4 regions of the Bradyrhizobium sp. TM102 genome follow, and region 1 is predicted to be linked to each of the others. Evidence: predicted binding sites of a transcription regulator. Region 1 holds the regulator's gene; each other region holds the start of a gene.
What was found. Region 1 encodes PhoB, which activates phosphate uptake and scavenging genes when phosphate is short. Its sites were predicted from a motif close to TGTCATNNANCTGTCAT; they were not measured.
Positions count from the first base shown of each region.

Region 2: a site for PhoB is predicted at 949-965, ahead of GDN70_RS22595 (RNA degradosome polyphosphate kinase). Genes of this name have one in related genera too.
Region 3: a site for PhoB is predicted at 1,143-1,159, ahead of GDN70_RS23435 (acetoacetate decarboxylase). Genes of this name have one in related genera too.
Region 4: a site for PhoB is predicted at 1,078-1,094, ahead of phnF (phosphonate metabolism transcriptional regulator PhnF). Genes of this name have one in related genera too.

Region 1 is NZ_AP021855.1:1,188,931-1,191,127, reverse strand. It holds gene GDN70_RS05515 (GcrA family cell cycle regulator) at 229-741, shown strand; gene phoB (phosphate regulon transcriptional regulator PhoB) at 971-1,678, opposite strand; gene phoU (phosphate signaling complex protein PhoU) at 1,701-2,197, opposite strand, start outside.
Region 2 is NZ_AP021855.1:4,701,875-4,704,071, reverse strand. It holds gene GDN70_RS22595 (RNA degradosome polyphosphate kinase) at 1-875, opposite strand, end outside; gene GDN70_RS22590 (DnaA ATPase domain-containing protein) at 1,034-1,711, opposite strand; gene GDN70_RS22585 (CDP-alcohol phosphatidyltransferase family protein) at 1,823-2,197, opposite strand, start outside.
Region 3 is NZ_AP021855.1:4,868,424-4,870,620, reverse strand. It holds gene GDN70_RS23440 (patatin-like phospholipase family protein) at 1-1,102, opposite strand, end outside; gene GDN70_RS23435 (acetoacetate decarboxylase) at 1,301-2,080, shown strand; gene GDN70_RS23430 (transporter) at 2,192-2,197, shown strand, end outside.
Region 4 is NZ_AP021855.1:1,351,664-1,353,860, forward strand. It holds gene phnE (phosphonate ABC transporter, permease protein PhnE) at 1-195, shown strand, start outside; gene phnF (phosphonate metabolism transcriptional regulator PhnF) at 317-1,045, opposite strand; gene phnG (phosphonate C-P lyase system protein PhnG) at 1,163-1,627, shown strand; gene phnH (phosphonate C-P lyase system protein PhnH) at 1,632-2,197, shown strand, end outside.

The sequences.
Region 1 (2,197 bases):
GCGGACTCTTGCGCGGGAGTCACGCCATATTGTAGCGTTTGGATTGTCAGATACGACATCTCGTGCAGCGGTTCTGATCCCAAGAGTCCTCTTGTACCGGCGTAAACGTTCGGGCGTCAGTCACGCGCCCGGCGAGCCTTAAGGGATTCTGACGGCACGGGTTTTTGAAGGCTTAGGCAATCGCTGCGAGGCCCCAGGATGGCGGCGCGTAGCGAGGGAAAGGGTGCAATGACGGTTTTGACCTGGTCCGACGATCGCGTCGAGCAGCTGAAAAAGCTCTGGGAGGCCGGACTTTCGGCCAGCCAGATCGCAGCTGAACTCGGCAATGTGACCCGCAATGCCGTGATCGGCAAAGTGCACAGGCTCGGTCTGTCCGGCCGTGCCAAGAGCCCTTCATCGGCAGCGCCCCGGCCGCGCAAGGCGCGTCCCGCGCAGCACATGATGCGGGTGACCCGCCCCATTGCGCGCGGCAACACCGCGCTGGCGCAGGCCTTCGAGGTCGAGGTGGAGGCCGAACCGGTCACCTACGACAACGTGGTGCCGATGAGCCAGCGGCTGTCGCTGCTCGAGCTGAACGAGGCCACCTGCCATTGGCCGGTCGGCGATCCCTCCAGCCCCGATTTCTTCTTCTGCGGCGGCAGGGCGCTGTCCGGCCTGCCCTACTGCGCCCAGCACTCGCGCGTCGCGTATCAGCCGGCGGCGGATCGCCGGCGTGCCCCGGCAAAGCCGGGTCCGCGGTGAGTGGATTTAGCTGATCGCAAAGACGGCAGCCGTCACACGACGGCGCCTCAACCAACTCGGTGTCATCCCCGCGAACGCGGGGATCCATAACCACAGGGCGCTGTTGTTGCGCGAGATGGTCACTCCGAGTCTTCGCCAAACCACTGCCTGTGGTTATGGGTCCCTGCTTTCGCAGGGACGACACCGGAGAATGTGGCGGCAGCCCACCAAACCCCAACGCCTGCAAACCTTACGTCTGCTCCGCCTTCGCGAAGCGATCGTCGAGCGCGTAGCCGGCGCCGCGGACGGTGCGGATCGGGTCCTGCTCGCGGCCGAGATTGAGCAGCTTGCGCAGGCGGCCGATATGGACGTCGACGGTGCGCTCGTCGATGTAGATGTCGCGGCCCCAGACGCTGTCGAGCAGCTGCTCGCGCGAGAACACGCGGCCCGGATGCTCCAGGAAGAACTCCAGCAGGCGATATTCGGTCGGACCGAGATCGATCGGCCGGCCCGAGCGCGCCACGCGACGCTTGTCGCGGTCGAGCTCGATGTCGCCATAGGCCAGCACTGTCGCGAGTCGCTCAGGACTGGCGCGGCGAAGCAGGCCCTTCACGCGCGCCAAAAGCTCCGGCACCGAGAACGGCTTGACGATGTAGTCGTCGGCGCCGGTCGCAAGTCCCCGCACCCGCTCGCTCTCCTCGCCGCGCGCGGTGAGCATGATGATCGGCAGCTGCTTGGTGTCGGGCCGGGTCCGCAGCCGCCGGCACAGCTCGATGCCCGACAGGCCCGGCAGCATCCAGTCGAGCACGATCAGGTCCGGGATGTGCTCCTTGAGGCGGGTGTCGGCGTCGTCGCCGCGCATCACCGTCTCGACGTCATAGCCGTCGCCTTCGAGGTTGTAGCGAAGCAGCTCGGTGAGAGCTTCCTCGTCCTCAACCACCATAATGCGTGCGCCCATCGGGTCGTCGCTCCTTGAGTCTTCAGGTATTCGGGACCGTCGTGGCGAAGGTGGTCATGTCGCCCTTCGGCCGCTTGTCGGTGATCGCCTGGCCTTCGATCATGTAGAACACGGTCTCGGCGATGTTGGTGGCGTGGTCGCCGATCCGCTCGATGTTCTTGGCGCAGAACATCAGATGGATGCAGAACGAGATGTTGCGCGGATCCTCCATCATGTAGGTGAGGAGCTCGCGGAACAGCGAGGTGCAGATCGCGTCGACTTCCTCGTCGCCCTTCCACACCGCCATCGCCGCCGGCAGATCATGTGCGGCATAGGCGTCCAGCACCGACTTGACCTGCTGCTGCACGAGGTCGGTCATGTGCTCCAGGCCGCGGAACAGTTTCAGCGGATGGAAGTCGGTCTCCAGCGCGGCGACGCGCTTGCCCATGTTCTTGGCGAGGTCGCCGATGCGCTCGAGGTCGGTCGCAACGCGCATGGCGCCGACGATCTCGCGCAAATCCACCGCCATCGGCTGGCGGC
Region 2 (2,197 bases), 3.5 Mb from region 1:
TTGCGCAGCTCCTCCGGCATCTTGGCGTCGATCTCGAGCCGGATCACCGATCCGCGGCGGCGGCGCTTCAGCGCGGTCTCGAACAGGCGGACGAGGTCTTCCGCCTCTTCCTCGATTTCGAGCTCGGAGTCGCGGATGATGCGGAAGGCGCCCTGGCCGTGCAGATTGTAGCCTGGGAACAGGCGGTTGATGAACAGGGCGGTCGCCTGCTCCAGCGAGATCAGCCGGACGGCCTTGCCCTCGGTCGGCAGGCGGATGAAGCGGTCGATCTTGCCGGGCATGCGGATCAGCGCGTTCATCTGCTTGCCGTCGGCGGCGCGGGTGAGCTGGAGCGCGATGGTGAAGCCGAGGCTCGGGATGAACGGGAAGGGGTGGGCCGGGTCGATCGCCAGCGGGGTCAGCAGCGGGAATACGTTGCTGAGGAAGTAGTCCTCGATCCAGGTCCGTTCCGCCTTGGTGACCTCCTTGCCCTCGACGAGCACGATGCCGACATCGGCCAGCGTGCCGCGCAGGTCGCGCCAGATCGCCTGCTGGTCGGAGGCGAGCTCGGAGACGGTGCGGTTGATCAGCGCGAGTTGCTCGGATGGCGTCAGGCCGTCGGGGCTGCGTTCGGCAATGCCCTCACGCACCTGGGCCTTGATGCCGGCGACGCGGACCATGAAGAACTCGTCGAGGTTATTCGCCGAAATCGACAGGAATCGCACCCGCTCCAGCATGGGGTGGCTGGGATTGACCGATTCCTCCAGGACGCGGCGGTTGAAATGCAGCCAGGAGAGCTCGCGGTTGATGAATCGCTCGGGACTCGATGCGATCGCCGGCAGGCTCTCGGTCTCTGGGGCTTTTTCTTTAGTTTCAACAGCTTGCGCAGAGTCCATCAGAAGTCGGTCCATCCAGTTCGCCCCAATTTGCGACTTATGCGCAAAACCGGCCGGAGCATGTGTTAGAGCGATGACGTTTCGATGACATTGATGTTCCGCCGGTTCGCCGCGTCAAGCGGGCTTGGCGTGGGTCTGGAGGCGGCCACGGAGGCCGATCAGGCGTCGCGGAGCAGCTCGGCGGCCAGCGCCCGGGTGACCGGGCGGCCGAGCCTGAGGGCTTCGCTGTCGAGCAGTTCCACGGCCTGGCGGGCGGCGGCCGAGGACCGCTCCAGGCGGGTGGCGAGGTAGCCGACCACGCTCTCGTCCACGGTGAGCTGGCGGTCGGCGCAGAATTTGACGATCAGGCCGCGGAACAGCTGGTCGTCGGGCGGCAGCAACGCGACCACTGGAACGGCGCGCAGACGCGAGCGCAGGTCGCGAAGCTCGATCTCCAGCGAGGCCGGCACCTCGCGTCCGGTGAACAGGACGTAGGCGCCATCCTCGCGGGCGAGGTTCATCAGGTGGAAGAGGGCGCGTTCGTCAACTTCCCTGGCCTTGAGATCCTCGACCACCAGCGCGCCGGTGGCGAGCGTGCCCGGGACCCCCGCAGCGGTCAGCGCATTGGCCGTGGTGGAGCGGGCCCCTGATGCCTCGGCCCAGATCGCGGCGAGATGGCTCTTGCCGCTTCCTTCGGGACCGGCCAGCCACATGATCCGGTTCGGCCATTCCGGCCAGCTGTCGATCAGGCCGAGACCGGCCGCATTGGCGGGGCCTTCGAGGAAATTGTCCCGGCTGAGGCTCTCCGCATGCGGAAGCGAAAACGCCAATTGTCGGGGGTGAACGCGGCCTGGCACGCTTGCTTTGCTCCATGCCGGCGCGCCGGCGTCATTCGAAGAGGTCGGACGTATCGAGCGGGAGTTGGCCTTTTACGGGGCCGCATCGCCTCTCATTTGGCCTCGATCGTGCTACTTGGCCTCGATCGTGCTCATGTGCCGCAGCCACTCGACCAGATAGAGCGACACGGAGGAGAGTGTGAAGACCGTGACGAGGCCCATCAGGATGATATCATAAGGGGCCGGCTTGAAGCCGAAGGCAAGCGCTGCCAGCACGAGCGCCGCGAACGCCACCTGTGCCACGGTGTTGAGCTTGGACACTTTCGACGGCTTCATCTCAACGGGCCGGTCGAACAGCCAGGACACGATCACGGCGGCGACGATCATGATGTCGCGCGAGACCACCAGGATCACGATCCAGCGCGGAATTGCGCCCCAGATGCCCAGCGCCATGTAGATCGAGACCAGCAGCGCCTTGTCCGCGAGCGGGTCGAGCAGGGCGCCGAG
Region 3 (2,197 bases), 3.7 Mb from region 1:
CGCGGCGCTTCAGCGTCCGCTTGGTGTCTTCATAGCCGCTGGTCCAGTGCTCGCGCATCGAGGTGCCCGAGAATTCGTGGTCCTTGGCGTCGCCCTCATAGGCCTTCTGCTGGTAGATCAGATGCAGGATCGCGATCTCCGGCATGTGGCACAGGCTCGTCTTCAGCTTGCGCTCCTCGTCGGACAGTTGCTCGTCCGGCAGCTTCGCCAGCGCCTTGTGGAGCAGGACCTTGAGATTGTGGGTGCGGCGATAGACGTCGGTGTTGTGGCGCGTGCGCGAGGAATACATGATGTCCTTGTGGCGAGCCATCACGTCCTGGATCGAGCGCGGCAGCACGCCGCGCGCGCTGAACAGGTCGACCTGAAACACCAGCGAATTGAGCGCATCCTCCTGGTCGAGCAGGTGTTGCAGCGGCGTGTTGGAGACGATGCCGCCGTCCCAGAAATGATCGGTGCCGATCCGCACCATCGGCAGCGCCGGGGGCAGGGCGCCGGAGGCCATGATGTGCTCCGGCTCGATCTCGTCATGGGAATTGTCGAAATAGATGAAATTGCCCGAGAGCACGTTGACCGCGCCGACCGCGAAGCGGACCCTCTTCTCGTTGATGAGATCGAAGTCGACCAGCTCGAGCAGGCTCTCCTTCAGCGGCATCGTGTCGTAATAGCTGGTCGCGGTGCGCGCGCCGACCGGGCTGAACCAGGGATTCATTTGGTGCGGGGTGAAGAATCCGGGCTGGCCCATCGCCGAGGTCATCCAGGCGCTGGTGAGATTGCGCCACTGGCGGAAGACGTCGCCGTCGGGCGTGTAGTGCCAGATCTTGCGGTTGGTGATGCGCTCCCAGAAGATGCGCAGCGCCTCGAGCCGCTTTTCCGGCTTGTTGCCGGCGATGATGGCGGAGTTGATCGCGCCGATCGAGACACCGCAGACCCAGTCGGGCTCGATGCCGGCCTCGTGCAGCGCCTGATAGACACCGGCCTGGTAGGCGCCGAGCGCGCCGCCGCCCTGCAGCACCAGCGCGATGCGATCGCAGCGTTCGGGCCGCCAGCCCCGCGAGGGCGCCTGATGGCTCTGATATGTCGGATGCGACGTGCGGGCGTCCATGGCGATGCCTCCTGCTTGCGCAAGACGATTGCGTCACGTGGTGACGGCGTGATGACAGGGCGGCACCGATGCATCGCCGGCAACGCAGACCGACCACGCTGCAATGGCAGGGGTCGTGCGCCTGACGGAAAAGCTTCACATCGCAGTCAATGAGGATCGCTAGCAATTGCCGCCGATCAGGAACACAGGAGACCAGCGATGCGAAGCGAAGACGTGCTGAGACTTCCGTCCATGCCCGCGGCGGGGCCGAGCTATCCGGCCGGTCCGTATCGGTTCGTCAACCGCGAATTCCTCGTCATCACCTACGAGACCGACCCGGAGCTGATCCGTGCCGGCCTGCCTGAGCCGTTGCAGCCGATCGACCAGCCGATCGTGCATTACGAATGGATCAAGATGCCTGACTCCTCCGGCTTCGGCAGCTACACCGAATCCGGCCTCGTCATCCCCGCGCGTCTCAACGGCGAGGACGTCAACTTCGTCTCGCAGATGTATCTCGACGACGATCCGCCGATCGCCGCCGGCCGCGAGATCTGGGGCTTTCCCAAGAAATACGCCCATCCCAAACTCGAGATCGTCAAGGACACGCTGACGGGCACGCTGGAATATGCCGGCCAGCTCGTCGCCATGGGCACCATGGGCTACAAGCACGAGAGCATGGCCGGCAACGGCGACCTCACCCGCGCCACGCTGTCGAAGACGCAGATCAATCTGAAGATGATCCCGGGCGTCGACGGCCGTCTCGAGGTCTGCCAGCTGGTTGCGATCAACCTCGTCGACATCGTGCCGAAGGGCTCCTGGATGGGGCCGGGCCGGCTGCACCTGGTGCCGCATGTGAATGCGCCGGTCGCCGATTTCCCGGTCCGCCGCTGCCTCGGCGCGCATCATTACATTGCCGATCTGACGCTGCCGTTCGGCCGCGTCGTCCATGACTACATCAGGCAAGCCGAGGCGGTCGCGACTGGGCTCGCGGCGGAATAGGGCGGCATCATCAAACTGTAACACTGGCGTAATTGAGTACCCGCGTGGGGTCCGGAAGATGCCGTCAGCCATCTTCCGAAACGGGGCAGTTGTTGACGGTTGGGGCTATCCATGGCT
Region 4 (2,197 bases), 160 kb from region 1:
AACACCCGCTCGGCCACCATCATCGGCATCGTCGGCGCCGGCGGCATCGGCCTCCAGCTCGCCGAGCAGATCCGCGTGCTGGAATGGCAGAAGGTGTCGTTCCTGATCCTGATGATCCTGGTCGCGGTCGCCGCGATCGATTTCATCTCGGGCAAGCTGCGCTTTGCGATTATTGGCAGGCGGGCTGTCGCCTGATCAAAGGTGCCGTAGGGTGGGTTAGCCGAAGGCGTAACCCACCACTGTTTATCTCCGCGGAGACAGAAGAGGTGGGTTACGCCTTCGGACTGCGCTTCGCGCAGCCCAAGGCTAACCCACCCTACGACTCCACCAGAAACTCCACCCGCTCCGCCGCAAAGCGCGAATGCTTGGTCATCAGCGGCTTGCCGTCGAGATCGTGGTCGGTCGCATCGACCACCAGGATCGGCCGTCCCAGCGCCAGATCGAGCCGGGCCGCGTCGGTTGCGTCGACGATGCCGGCGGTGATCCGGGTCGCGCCGCGGCGATAGTCGCGGACGCCGTAATGTTCCAGCAGCTTCGTCATCGAGCGCGTCGCTGCGAACACGGCGCCGGCACCCGGAAATAATTCCGCCGACAGCCAGGTGGTGGAGACGCAGATCGGCGTGCGGTCGGCGAGGCGAATCGCCTCGATCCGCACCAGCGGCGCGCCGGCCTTCAAGCCGAGCTCGCGCGCCAGCTCACGGGTCGCGACATCGTCGGTCGCCTCGATCAGCTGCCCGCGCGGCTCGCGGCCGCCGGCGCCGACGATCTCGGAGAAGCGGGTGCGTGAGCGCAGGGGATAAGCGAGCTTCTGTGCCTCGACATAGGTTCCGCTGCCGCGCTCGGCGCGCACGAGGCCGCGCTCGGCAAGGGCTGCCAGCGCGCGCCGCACGGTGTGGCGGTTCACCCGATAGGTTTCGGCGATTTCCATCTCGCCCGGCAATTTGTCGCCGGCCGCGAAGCGGCCATCGGCGATGCCGCGCTCGATGCCGTCGGCAACGAGGCGCCATAGCGCGACGCCGGAGGAGGCGGTGTCCTGCATGCTCATGTTGCGGCAACCTACTCCAGAAATCACAGCTTTGTCACGAAACAGTCATGGCGCTCCCGTATGAAGTTGTCTATTATCATAGACAACTTCGATGCGGCAAGTTCTGTCAAAGGTTCGGTGGATCAGGTGACCCAGCACAACAACCAGCAAGCCCAGCGCCAGGCCGCCATGGCCGTGCTGGCGCACGCGGAGGCGGGCGAGATCGCCGCCCGCCTCCGCAACTTGGCTGTCCCGGCCCCTCAGGATTTGCGTGCGCCCGAAAACGGCCTCGTCATGCTGCGTGGCCGGGTCGGCGGCGACGGCGCGCCGTTCAATCTCGGCGAAGCCACGGTGTCGCGCGCTGCGGTCCGGCTGGCGAGCGGCGAGGTCGGGTTCGGCTACACGCTCGGGCGCGACGGCGAGAAAGCGCGGCTGATCGCGCTGTGCGACGCGCTGGTTCAGTCCCGGGATTTCGGCGGAGCGGTGGAGCGGGACGTAATCGCGCCGTTGCGTGAGCAGCTTATGATTCGCCGGAAGCAGGCGGCGGCCGAGACCGCCGCGACGAAGGTTGATTTCTACACCATGGTGCGCGGTGAGGGGTGAGATCATGACCACGATTGCGGAATTGCCGCCCGGTTTCGCCGACAAGGTGCTGTCGGCGCAATCGACCTTTCGCTCGGTGATGGACGCGATGGCGCGGCCGGGCTCGGTCCAGCGCATCGTGCCGATGGCTGGCAAGCCGGAAACGATGATGCGCGGCACCGCCGCGATCGCGCTGACGCTGTTCGACCACGACACGCCGCTCTGGCTCGACGCGCGGATGGCGGAGAGCCCGGACGTGGTGAAATGGCTGAAATTTCACACCGGCGCGCCGGTGGTGCAGGACTCCACCATCGCGAGTTTTGCGCTGATCAGTGACGGCGGCGCGCTGCCGCAGCTCGAACGCTTCGCGCTCGGCACCAGCGAATATCCGGATCGGTCCACCACATTGATCCTTCAGGTCGACAGTCTCGACGCAGGACGCAGCTTCGAGCTGCGCGGTCCCGGCATCGACGGCGCCGCGATGCTCCAGGCGTCGATCAAGCCGTTCGATCTGTTCGAGCGCCTGCGCGTCAACGAAGCACTGTTTCCGCGCGGCATCGATGTGGTGCTGGTCGCCGATGACGCCGTGGT